One region of the Pantoea sp. E2023-21 genome, then DNA from elsewhere that is predicted to be linked to it. Evidence: predicted binding sites of a transcription regulator. Region 1 holds the regulator's gene; each other region holds the start of a gene.
The links. Region 1 encodes PurR, which represses purine synthesis genes. Its sites were predicted from a motif close to CANGCAAACGTTTGCNTG; they were not measured.
Positions count from the first base shown of each region.

Region 2: tusA (sulfurtransferase TusA) is a predicted target of PurR. The motif match lies at 2,728-2,745, and genes of this name have one in related genera.
Region 3: purL (phosphoribosylformylglycinamidine synthase) is a predicted target of PurR. The motif match lies at 2,703-2,720, and genes of this name have one in related genera.

Region 1 covers NZ_CP195344.1:916,281-920,547, reverse strand. Annotated here, with positions in the region: gene ACRQ84_RS04425 (C40 family peptidase) at 1-648, shown strand, start outside; gene ACRQ84_RS04420 (cytochrome bd-I oxidase subunit CydH) at 705-794, opposite strand; gene purR (HTH-type transcriptional repressor PurR) at 1,068-2,093, shown strand; gene punR (DNA-binding transcriptional activator PunR) at 2,090-3,001, opposite strand; gene punC (purine nucleoside transporter PunC) at 3,111-4,267, shown strand, end outside.
Region 2 covers NZ_CP195344.1:3,559,379-3,563,645, forward strand. Annotated here, with positions in the region: gene glgP (glycogen phosphorylase) at 1-1,006, shown strand, start outside; gene ACRQ84_RS16660 (DcrB family lipoprotein) at 1,116-1,673, opposite strand; gene ACRQ84_RS16665 (7-cyano-7-deazaguanine/7-aminomethyl-7-deazaguanine transporter) at 1,947-2,612, opposite strand; gene tusA (sulfurtransferase TusA) at 2,806-3,051, shown strand; gene ACRQ84_RS16675 (zinc/cadmium/mercury/lead-transporting ATPase) at 3,048-4,267, opposite strand, start outside.
Region 3 covers NZ_CP195344.1:2,147,361-2,151,627, forward strand. Annotated here, with positions in the region: gene purL (phosphoribosylformylglycinamidine synthase) at 1-2,613, opposite strand, end outside; gene mltF (membrane-bound lytic murein transglycosylase MltF) at 2,884-4,267, shown strand, end outside.

The sequences.
Region 1 (4,267 bases):
CGTCCGGTGAAAACCACCACAAAAAAATCGCGCCTGACTGCTGTCCAAAAATTCAAACTAAAAAAACAGACCAAAACAGAAACCGCGCTGCACAAAACCACCAGCAAAAAATCCCCGCTGAAACTTACCGCTAAGAAATACGGTCATCAACGCCTGGTGAAGAAATCTCCCGAAGTGGTGGTTGATGACGAAGCGGTTGCGCTTACCGGCATTAAAATGAGTAAGTCGCACCGCCAGCGTTATCAAAAAGCGCGTGAAACGGCGATGACCAAATTAATGGGGCAACTCGGTAAACCTTATCAATGGGGCGGCACCTCGCCACATACCGGTTTCGACTGCAGTGGATTGGTCTGGTACGCCTATAAAGATCTGGTGAAATTCAAATTTCCGCGCACCGCCAATGAGATGTATCACTTGCGTGATGCTTCCCCGATCAAACGTGAAATGCTGGAGAAAGGGGATCTGGTGTTCTTCCGCATTAACAATCGCGGCACCGCTGATCATGTTGGCGTTTATCTCGGCAACGGCAAATTCATTCAGTCGCCGCGTACCGGCAAAGATATTCAGATTAGCGCTTTGGGAGAGGATTACTGGCAGAAACACTATGTGGGCGCGCGTCGTATGATGACGCCAAAAACCATTCGCTAATTGTTGCGCAACAAACAGAAAAAAGCCGGATGCTGCACACAGCTCCGGCTTTTTTGTTAATGCATGATCGCGGTAAAACTGAAGGCGATAATCATCAACAGTGCGCCAACAGTGGTCATTAGCGCCAGCTTCAGGTCAGTATTCATCACAACTCCTTAGTCACACAATTAATGGGGTTAACGCGATTTTCGCACAGCAATCGGCAAAAATCTCGTGTTATCCGCGCGGGCTTGTTAGAATCGCCGCCTTTCGTTGCGCAACAGATTTTGCGCGTGCTGTATTTTCAGCATAATGAAGTGATTTCGTCTGCTATAACACCCCGTTTTGCCCGCCTTTTGGGCTGTAAAAGCGTTAGCAGACGCAAACGTTTAACAATATACTTATCAGTGAGTTGCGATAAGCCCAGGAGTACCATTTTCATGGCAACAATTAAAGATGTCGCAAAACGCGCAGGTGTCTCAACCACCACGGTTTCGCATGTCATCAACAAAACGCGTTTCGTTGCGGAAGAAACGCGTAACGCCGTATGGGAAGCGATCAAACAATTACACTACTCGCCAAGTGCCGTGGCGCGTAGTCTCAAAGTGAATCACACCAAAACCTTAGGTCTGCTGGCAACGTCCAGTGAAGCGCCCTATTTTGCTGAAATTATCGAAGCGGTGGAGAATCGTTGTTTCGAACGCGGCTATACGTTGATTCTCGGCAATGCGCACAACGATCTGCAAAAACAGCGCGCCTATCTGTCGATGATGGCGCAAAAGCGCGTCGATGGTTTGCTGGTGATGTGTTCTGAATATCCGGACGATTTACTGCAAATGTTGGAAGAGAACCGCAATATCCCGATGGTCGTCATGGATTGGGGTGCTTCGCGCGGTGATTTTACCGATACGGTGCAGGACAACGCGTTTCAAGGCGGCTATCTCGCCGGGCGTTATCTGATTGAACGTGGCCATCGCGATATTGGTGCCATCCCTGGCCAGATGGAGCGCAACACCGGCGGCGGACGTCACGCAGGATTTCTGCAGGCGATGAACGAAGCAGGCATTACAGTGCGCCCAGAATGGGTGGTTCAGGGCGACTTTGAACCTGAATCCGGTTATCAGGCAATGCAGCAGATTCTTAACCAGAAACAGCGCCCAACCGCCGTGTTCTGCGGCGGCGATATTATGGCGATGGGCGCAATTTGTGCCGCCGATGAGATGGGTTTGCGTGTACCGCAAGATATCTCGGTGATTGGTTACGATAACGTGCGCAACGCGCGCTATTTCACGCCTGCGCTGACCACCGTACACCAGCCTAAAGCCGAACTGGGTGAAAAAGCGCTGGAAATGCTGTTGGATCGCATCACCAGCAAACGTGAAGATCCACAAACCATCGAGGTTCAGCCTACGCTGATTGAACGTCGTTCAGTGGCGTACGGCCCATTCCGCGATTATCGCCGCTAAGCTGACACTTCGCTGAGCCATTCGTGGTTCAGCGTTTCAGCATCCCCCAGATAAGCCAGTAACCACTCAAGCGCCGGCGACGTGCGTTGTTCAGCCCAGCTGACGCAGCACGGACTATCAGGAAAGGCTTGCGGCAGCGACAGTTCGACCAATTTATGACTGTCCAGCAGCGGACGCGCCAAATGGCCCGGCACCATTCCAACGCACAATCCTGCCAACAAACACGCCATCCCGGTTTCCCATTCTGGCACCACCAGCCGCCGCTGATTATCTAGCGTCCAGGTCATACGGCGCGGCAATGCACGCGACGTATCTTCCAGCACCAGAGATGGCCACGCTCGCAACGTTTCATCATCCAGTTCAGTGCTGTTAACCAGTGGATGATCCGGGCTGACCACACAACGCCAATTCAGCGCGCCCATATCCTGAAACGCAAAACGTCCACCGACGGGAATTGCCTGCGTGGCGCCAATCGCGACATCTACCCGGCCATCGGCTAATGCATCCCACACTCCGTTAAACACTTCGTAGCTGATAATCAACTCCATATCGGGAAAATGACGATAGAAGTCCTTCACTAATTGCCGCGTGCGCTGCGGTTTTACAATGCAGTCAACCGCGATACTCAATTCACCGCGCCAGCCATTCGCCAGTTGTTGACACTGCCTACGCGTTGCCAGCATTTTTTTGATAACAGATCGCCCTTCACGAACGAAGTGCTCGCCGGCTGGTGTCATGACCACTTCGCGATGCTGGCGCTCAAACAGCGGTACCGCCAACCAGGTTTCCAGCTGACGCACGGTATAGCTGACGGCAGAAGGCACGCGATGCAGCTCCTGCGCGGCCGCGCTAAAACTGCCGGTGCGCGCCACGGCATCCACCACTTCAAGCGCATATTCTGACCACATATTTTTGCCTTCAAAAAATTTAACAGCTCCATGCAAATATTAGCGTTTCACAAAGCGCGTTGCATCCTTTTACACTCCCGGCGTTCAACCTGCCCAAAAGAGAATCAACATGTTGTCGTCTAAAGCATTTATGCCTTATCTCGCCGTGCTCAGCATGCTCGGCTTTCTTGCCACGGATATGTATTTACCCGCCTTTGGCGATATGCAGCGTGATTTTGCTAGCGCACCCGGCACTATCAGCGCCAGCTTAAGTCTGTTTCTCGGCGGTTTTGCCTGTGCACAGGTATTTTGGGGGCCGCTGTCGGATCGTTATGGACGTAAACCGATTTTACTGGCGGGTTTAGCCATCTTCGCCCTCGGCTGCCTGGGTATGCTTTGGGTAACCGACGTACGCCTGATGTTGGCGCTGCGCTTTGTGCAGGCCATTGGCGTGTGTGCTGCAGCCGTGAGCTGGCAGGCGTTGGTGGTAGATCACTATCCAAAAGCCAAAGCGAATAAAGTGTTTGCAACGATTATGCCGCTGGTTGCGCTGTCTCCTGCGCTGGCACCACTGCTTGGCGCCTGGCTTATCAGCCACTTCCACTGGCGCAGCATCTTTATCACGCTGACATTGGTCGCGGTGGTACTGCTGATCGGTACGCTGCAGTTAACGTCGGCTAAGCGCGAAAAAGTGGCCGGTGGTACACAACCTGGCTGGTTAACCTTACTGGGCACGCGCGTCTATAGCGGTAACGTCTTGATCTATTCTGCTTGCTCGGCGAGTTTCTTCGCCTGGCTGACGGGATCACCTTTCATTCTCGCCGCTGCTGGCCTGACACCGGGCGATATTGGCCTGAGTTATATTCCGCAGACTATTGCGTTTTTAATTGGCGGTTTTGGCTGTCGCACGCTGTTAAATCGTTATCAAGGTGCACAACTGTTGCCATGGTTGCTGGTGCTGTATAGCCTGAGCATCCTGAGCCTGTTTGTTATCGCCTTAATGCCTTCAGCGCCGCTGTTCGTATTACTCATGCCATTCTGCGGCATGGCGCTGGCCAATGGCGCGATCTATCCGATTGTGGTTGCCAGCGCATTAGCGCCCTTCCCGCACGCCACCGGCAAAGCGGCCGGATTACAGAACTTGTTCCAGTTAGGATTGTGCTTTGTCGCCAGCCTGTTGGTCTCTGCTGGCCTTGAGCAAGCGCTGTTTAACACGACTTTAGTGATGGTGGCCACCGTGGTACTGGCGTGGGCGGGGTTTGTCTGCCAGCGAGCAGTAAACGCACA
Region 2 (4,267 bases), 1.5 Mb from region 1:
GTCCGAGGTGTTGGATGAAGCGATTGGTCGCAATTGGCGCACCGATCTCGGTCAGCTCAATGAGTTGACGGCGCAAGTCGATTATCCGGCATTTATTGAACAGATCGCCGATGCCAAGTTTGCCAACAAAAAACGTCTGGCGGATTGGGTAGCGAAGAATTTGGATATCGTGCTCGATCCGCATGCGCTTTTTGACGTGCAGATCAAACGCATCCACGAATACAAACGTCAGCTGCTGAACGTGCTGCACGTGATTACGCGCTACAACCGTATTAAGGCCGATCCCACCGCTGAATGGGTGCCGCGTGTTAATATTTTCGCCGGCAAGGCCGCATCGGCGTATTACGTGGCGAAGCACATCATTCATTTGATCAACGATGTTGCCAATGTGATCAATAACGATCCTCAGGTGAAAAACAAGCTCAAGGTGGTGTTCATTCCCAACTATGGCGTGAGTCTGGCGCAGATCATTATTCCGGCGGCGGATCTCTCTGAGCAGATCTCTACCGCCGGCACTGAGGCATCGGGCACCAGTAACATGAAGTTTGCACTGAATGGCGCGTTAACCATCGGCACGTTGGATGGCGCCAATGTGGAGATGCTGGAGCACGTCGGCAAGGAGAATATCTTTATCTTTGGTAACACCACACCGCAGGTGGAGAAACTGCGCACCGATGGCTACAACCCACGTAAGTATTACGAGGACGATCCTGAGCTGCATCAGGCGCTGACGCAAATCGCCAGCGGGCTATTCAGTCCGCAGGAGCCCGGGCGCTATCGCAATCTGTTTGATGCCTTGGTCAACTTCGGCGATCACTACCAACTACTGGCGGATTATCGCAGCTATGTGGATACGCAGGACAAGGTGGACAAGCTTTATCGACAACCGGATAAGTGGCAGCGCAGCGCGGCGCTGAATATCGCCAACATGGGCTATTTTTCGTCGGATCGAACCATTCAGGAATATGCGGATGAGATCTGGCACATTTCGCCAGTGAGGTTGTAAGGCGGGGCTTACAGAACCAGGTCGCCATGAATGGCGACCCTACCAAACTGCACTGAACCCTTGTAGGGTCGCCATTCATGGCGACCGATAAACGTTCAGATTTTAAGGATTATTTCAGGGTGATGCTTTTGATAATCCCATCAGCATCGCTCTGCGCTTGCTGTTGGTTATCCGCTGGTAAGGTAATTTGCAGCGTCAGCAACTTACCGTCCACTTTCGCCAGAATCACCGAAGACCATGACGTCTGATTATTAGCAGAAATCACCGTGTCCAGCTGCTGTGCTGGCTGGTCTTTCAACGTGACCGCTTTGTTTGAAACCACTTGCAGCTGTGGATCGCGACCGCGCTGCTGCTGTTCCAGACGCTGTGCCAGCGCATCAAGCGCTTCATTAGTGGGATCACCCGCAATCACAATAATCGCACGCTGACCGGTTTCGTCGGCGTAAACGTGCATATTGGTGGATTCAGAGCCGAGTTTTCCGCTTTTGTCAGACATGCCAGCAGGCAGTGAGAAGCTCAGTTTGCCGTCCATCAGATTGACCGTCTGGGCCGACTGGCTGGCGCTCGCACCGTTGCTGTTCGCTGCCGCATCATCTTTCTTCTGGTCACATGCCGCCAGACCGATAACCAACAGGCCAATACCCACATATTTCACTACGTTACGCATTCTTTTCCCTTTTACATGATTCCAGTCAGGCGTTATCAAAACGGAATCGGCAGTCAAAAGCAACTGCCGGAGTGTCAGGAAATCTTAGCGTGCCGTAGCGTTTCGTGTATACCCGTCATACTTCAAGCTGCAAGTGCGTTGGCTGCGTGTATTCACCCCAGTCACTTACTTATGTAAGCTCCTGGGGATTATGAGGCTCATTACTGATTCTCTCCCTACGGGCCAGCGCTTGCCGCCTTCCTGCAACTTGAATTATTTAGGGTATGTGTGTAATTAGCCGAAATTGATCTGCTGCTGCGCGGAACGCTCAGCTAATCGCTTCAGCATGGCATTCAGTAACACGCCGTAAGCTGGCAGGAAGAAGATCATGCAGATCAGCACTTTGAAGCTGTAATCCACCAAAGCGATCTCGACCCAATGCGCCGCCATAAACGGGTCTGGACTCTTGTAAAAGGCGATGAAGAAGAAGGCCAGTGTATCGCTGATATTGCCGAGGAACATCGCTGCTGCCGGGGCAATCCACCACTGTGATAAACGGCGCAAACGGTTAAAAACGTGCACGTCGAGAATCTGACCCAGCGCATAAGCCATAAAGCTGGCGCAGGCGATACGCGCAACAAACAGATTCACCTCTTCCAGAGAAGCCCACCCTTGCCATGCGCCCTGATAAAACACGCACGAAACAATGTAGGAGATCACCAGCGCTGGAATCATCACCGCCAGAATAATGCGACGGGCGAGCGGCGCGCCAAAAATGCGCACGGTCAGATCGGTGGCGAGGAAAATAAACGGAAAGCTAAACGCGCCCCATGTGGTGTGAAAGCCGAAGATCGAAATCGGCAGCTGCACCAGATAGTTACTGGAGGTGATCACCAGCAGATGGAAAAGCGATAGCCAAAACAGCGCATGCATGCGCTGACGTGCAGAGAAAGCAATCATCATAAGCCTTTTTAGTGATGGGGTGAGGGAACCCAGGTTCGTGTGTTAACACGATGGTAAATAAAAAATCGGCGGCATCTTAACGCGTTGCGCAATTTATGCAATGGTTAATTTTAACGCAATCGTTATCGCCTTGCGTTGCCTAATTCGCGCGCTAGAATGAGCGCCCATCATCAACTATTGACAGAGAATCATGAGCGATCCCTTTTCTGCGCCTGACCATCAGCTTGATGCCCTTGGCTTGCGCTGCCCGGAGCCGGTAATGATGGTGCGTAAAACCGTGCGCAGCATGCAGACCGGTGAAACCTTGCTGATCATCGCCGACGATCCAGCCACCACGCGCGATATCCCCGGTTTCTGCCGCTTCATGGAGCATCAGCTTCTGGCACAGCAGACCGAAAGCCTGCCGTACCAGTTTTTGATTAAGAAAGGCGCTTAACGCTGGCGCAGCAATCGCAGGGCGTTGGCCGTCACCAGCGCGGTGGCACCGGAGTCTGCTAATACTGCCAACCACAAACCAGTGAAGCCGAGTAGCGTGGTGACCAGAAAAATCACTTTTAATCCCAACGCCAGCGCCACGTTCTGACGAATGATGGCGCGCGTGCGCCGTGCCAGCACAATAGTGCGTGGCAGAATCGCCAGCTGGTTTTGCGTTAATGCTACATCCGCGGCTTCCAGCGCCACATCGGTGCCGCTACCCATCGCAATACCAATCGTCGCCGCTTTCATGGCGGGCGCATCGTTGATGCCGTCGCCGACCATCGCCAATGATTGCTGCTCACCCAATTTCCTTACCGCCTCAACTTTATCGGCAGGCAGCAAAGCGGCGCGATAATCAATGTTGAGTTCAGCCGCAATGGCGGCGGCCGCGCGTGGGTTATCGCCGGTTAGCATCACGCTATTCACCCCGAGCTTCTGCAACTCAGCCAGCGCGCCAGCGGCTTCGGTACGCAGCTGATCCCGCAACGCCAGCGCGCCGAGCACCTGTTGCGCCTGCAACAGCAGCACCACAGTTTGGCCTTGTGCTTCGAGATCAGCGATGTGCTGCTGCTGCGCGGCGTCGAGGTTGCGGGCTTCGCGCGGCGTAAGCAATTGATACGTCACGCTATCGATCTCGGCACGAATGCCGCTGCCCGCCAGCGTTTGCTGCTGCGAGGCTGACGGAATCGTGAGCTGACGGCGCTCGGCTTCGTTAACAATCGCCTGCGCCAGCGGATGGGTGGAACCCTGCTCAACGGCAGCAGCGATGCTCAGCAACGCGTTTTCTGCTATCGCGCTAAATGGCTGGATGTGGGTAAGCTGCGGCTTACCGGCCGTCAGCGTGCCGGTTTTGTCGAACGCCATCATGCTAACGCGACTGAGACGTTCTAGCGCCGCGCCGCCCTTAATGAGTGCGCCCTGACGCGCCGCAGCGGCCAGGCCGGAGGTAATGGCGGCAGGCGTGGAGATTACCAGCGCGCATGGACAACCAATCAGCAGCAGCGTTAGCCCTTTATAAATCCACGGCAACCAATCGCCAAAGCCCAGCAGCGGCGGCAATACCATCACCAGCAGCGCCAGCAGCATAACGGCGGGCGTGTAAATGCGACTAAAGCGATCGATAAACCGCTCTACCGGCGCACGATGGGTTTCGGCTTCCTCAATCAACTGCAGAA
Region 3 (4,267 bases), 1.2 Mb from region 1:
AATGGCGTTAAAGAAGCCCGCCAGTTGGGTGGCGTCACGCACGTCGGCAGGTTTGTCGCCCAGTTGACGATACACCTGCGACAGCGCGGTTGCACCCAAGGTGTTAGCACCGTTGCCCAGATCCACCAGCAGCAGCAGGTTATCTTGATCGGCTTGCAGCTGCGGTGTCACCGTGCGACGCACATCTTCAATACGCGCAAATGCAGTGATGACCAGCGACAGCGGCGAGGTCATTTCGCGCTGCTCGGTACCTTGCTGCCAGCGGGTTTTCATCGACATGGAGTCTTTGCCCACTGGAATGGTGATGCCCAACGCGGGACACAACTCTTCGCCGACCGCTTTAACGGCAGCGTACAAACCGGCGTCTTCGCCCGGGTGACCGGCAGCGGCCATCCAGTTCGCGGAGAGCTTCACGCGTTGCAGCGAACCAATTGAGGTTGCTGCGATGTTGGTCAGCGCCTCACCGACTGCCAGACGACCTGAAGCCGCGAAGTCGAGCAAGGCGACTGGCGCACGTTCGCCGAGGGAGAAGGCTTCACCGTGATAGCTATCGAGGCTGGCGGTGGTGACGGCGCAGTTCGCCACCGGAATCTGCCACGGCCCCACCATCTGATCGCGCGCGACCATGCCGGTTACGCTGCGATCGCCAATAGTAATCAGGAAGGTTTTTTCCGCTACGGTCGGCAAGTGCAGCACACGATTCACTGCATCCGCAACGGTAATCCCATCGCGCTGTAGCGCATCGCCTTTGGCTTGCTGACTGGCAACATCACGCGTCATCTTCGGCGTTTTGCCCAGCAGCACGTCGAGCGGCATGTCGATGGGCTTATTGTCGAAGTGGCTGTCGGCGAGGTTCAGGTGCAGCTCTTCAGTGGCTTCACCAATCACCGCATACGGCGCGCGTTCACGCAGGCACAGCTCATCAAACAGCGCCAGTTTCTCCGGCGCTACTGCCAGCACATAACGTTCCTGCGATTCGTTACACCAGACTTCCAGCGGGCTCATGCCTGGTTCATCGCTGAGGATATCGCGCAGATTGAAATTACCACCACGATTACCGTCGCTCACCAGTTCTGGCATGGCGTTCGAAAGACCGCCTGCGCCCACATCGTGGATGAACAGAATCGGGTTGGCTTCGCCCAGCTGCCAGCAGCGGTCGATCACTTCCTGGCAACGACGTTCCATTTCGGGGTTGTCGCGCTGGACAGATGCAAAATCGAGATCGGCATCTGACTGGCCAGAAGCCATTGACGATGCCGCGCCACCGCCCAAACCGATGTTCATGGCCGGACCGCCCAGCACGATCAGCTTGGCGCCCACGACAATCTCGCCTTTCTGCACGTGATCGGCACGGATGTTACCGATGCCGCCCGCCAGCATGATCGGCTTGTGATAGCCGCGCAGTTCCACGCCATTGTGACTGTTGACGCGCTCTTCATAGGTACGGAAATAGCCGTTCAGGGCCGGACGACCAAATTCATTGTTGAACGCCGCGCCGCCTAGCGGGCCTTCGGTCATGATATCCAGTGCAGTAACAATGCGATCCGGCTTGCCGAAATCCTCTTCCCACGGCTGTTCGAAGCCCGGAATACGCAGGTTCGATACCGAGAATCCGACCAGACCGGCTTTGGGCTTCGCGCCACGTCCGGTGGCACCTTCATCACGGATTTCGCCACCGGAACCGGTCGCCGCACCCGGCCACGGTGAAATGGCGGTTGGGTGGTTATGGGTTTCGACTTTCATCAGGATGTGCGCTTCTTCCTGATGGAATGCGTATTCGCCCTTCTGTGCATCGGCATAGAAGCGGCCAACCTCGGAACCTTCCATGACCGCAGCGTTGTCTTTATAAGCAGACAGCACATGCTCAGGATTGTGTTCAAAGGTGTTTTTAATCATTTTAAACAGCGACTTCGGCTGCTTTTCGCCGTCGATAATCCAGTCGGCATTGAAGATCTTGTGACGGCAGTGCTCGGAGTTTGCTTGCGCAAACATGTAGAGCTCGATGTCGTTCGGATTGCGGCCCAGCTTGGTAAAGGCGTCGAGCAGATAATCGATCTCATCGTCGGCCAGCGCCAGGCCCAGCGTGGTGTTGGCCTGATCCAGCGCGCTGCGACCTGCGCCCAGCACGTCGATAGTTGAAAGCGGCTGTGGCTGATGGTGAGCAAACAGCTGCTGCGCATCGCTGAGGTCAGTGAATACAGTTTCCATCATGCGATCATGCAGCAGGCTGGCCAGTTGCTGCCACTGTGCTTCCGTCAGCGTGGGCGCTTGCACATAAAAGGCCATGCCGCGCTCAAGGCGCAAAACCTGTGGCAGATCGCAGTTGTGGGCGATGTCAGTGGCTTTCGATGACCAGGGTGAAATGGTGCCGGGACGCGGCGTTACCAGCAACAGACGCCCTTGCGGCGCGTGTTCGGCGAGAGAAGGACCGTATTTAAGCAGACGTTGCAGGCGGGCTTGCTCATCCGCACTGAGCGGTGCGCTCACATCGGCAAAATGGACGTACTCGGCGTAAATATCACTCACTGAAAGGTGAGCGTCCTGAAAGCGGGTCAGCAGTTTGTTTACACGAAATGCCGACAGAGCGGGCGAACCACGCAGAATTTCCATCATTAAAGATCTCTCGTCTTTGAAGTGCCGGGCGACGCTTCATTGGGCGCAACAGGGGAAAACGGGCGGTATTATAGAGAAACAGCACCGGTTACGAAACCGTTTGCGCATAAATTCTGGCACCTGGCGTTTGGCTGAATTTTGCACAATTCTTGCTATAAAAGTTGCCCTGCCCCTTTTTGTTGCGCAAAATGCCCATCGCTCTGGGAGTTAAAACAACATAAATACTGCCTTTAAAAGACAGAGGCCTGTGAGCCATTACGAGACAACTATTTGAAACGCCTAAAAATAAACTATCTGTTTATCGGTCTGATCACCGTGCTACTTGCGCTAGCATTGTGGCCTTCAATCCCGTGGTACGGGAGCGGAACAGACGCGCTATCACAGATCAAATCACGCGGAGTGCTGCGCATCAGTACCGTTAACTCTCCGCTGACTTACTACACCATTAACAATGCACCAGCCGGCATGGATTACGAGCTGGCGAAGCGCTTCGCCGATTATCTTGGCGTGAAACTTGAGGTTGAGGTGCGTCCTAACCTCGGCGATCTGTTTGACGACCTGGATGACGGTAAAGCGGATTTGCTGGCTGCCGGTCTGATCTACAACAGCGAGCGCCTCGCGCACTACCAAAGTGGCCCGAGCTACTATTCGGTGTCGCAGCAGCTGGTGTACCGCATTGATAAGCCCCGACCGAAAAATCTCGGCGATCTTAAAGGCCGCCTGATTGTGCAGTCCGGTTCGGCATATCTGTCAACTTTACGTTCCGCCAAAGCTGACAGCTATCCCGATCTCGACTGGGCAATCTCCACCGATCAGGGCCAGAAAGCGCTGCTCGAAGCGGTCGCCGACGGCAAACTCGACTACACCGTAGGTGATTCGGTCACCATTGGCTTGCTGCAGCGTATTCATCCGCAGCTGGCGGTGGCGTTTGATGTGACAGATGAAGAACCGGTTACCTGGTACTTGCCACGTAACGATGATGACAGCCTAAACGCGGCGATGCTCGACTTCTATAGCCAGATGGGCGAAGAAGGCACCATGGCGCGGCTGGAAGAGAAATATCTCGGTCACGTTGGCACCTTTGATTACGTTGATACTCGCACGTTCCTGCGCGCCATTGACAACACGCTGCCGGATATCAAACCGCTGTTTGAGAAATATTCGGCCAGCATGGATTGGCGTTTGCTGGCGGCGATCTCATATCAGGAATCGCACTGGAATCCGCAGGCCACTTCGCCAACTGGCGTGCGCGGCATGATGATGTTGACGCGTAATACCGCCGACAGCCTTGACGTCAACGATCGTCTCGATCCCGAACAGAGCATTCGTGGCGGCAGCGAATATCTCAAACGCATGATGGAAAAAGTGCCCGAGAGCATTCCTGAAGATGAACGTATCTGGTTTGCGCTGGCGGCTTATAACATGGGCTACGCGCACATGCTGGATGTGCGTAAGCTGACGGCGAAACAGGGCGGCAATCCGGACAGCTGGGCCGACGTGAAGCTACGTTTGCCGATGCTGAGCCAGAAGCGCTATTACACGCAAACCACCTACGGCTACGCGCGCGGGCATGAAGCGTATAACTACGTGGAGAATATCCGTAAGTATCAGATAAGCCTGGTGGGATATTTGCAGGAGCAGGAGAAGCGTTTAG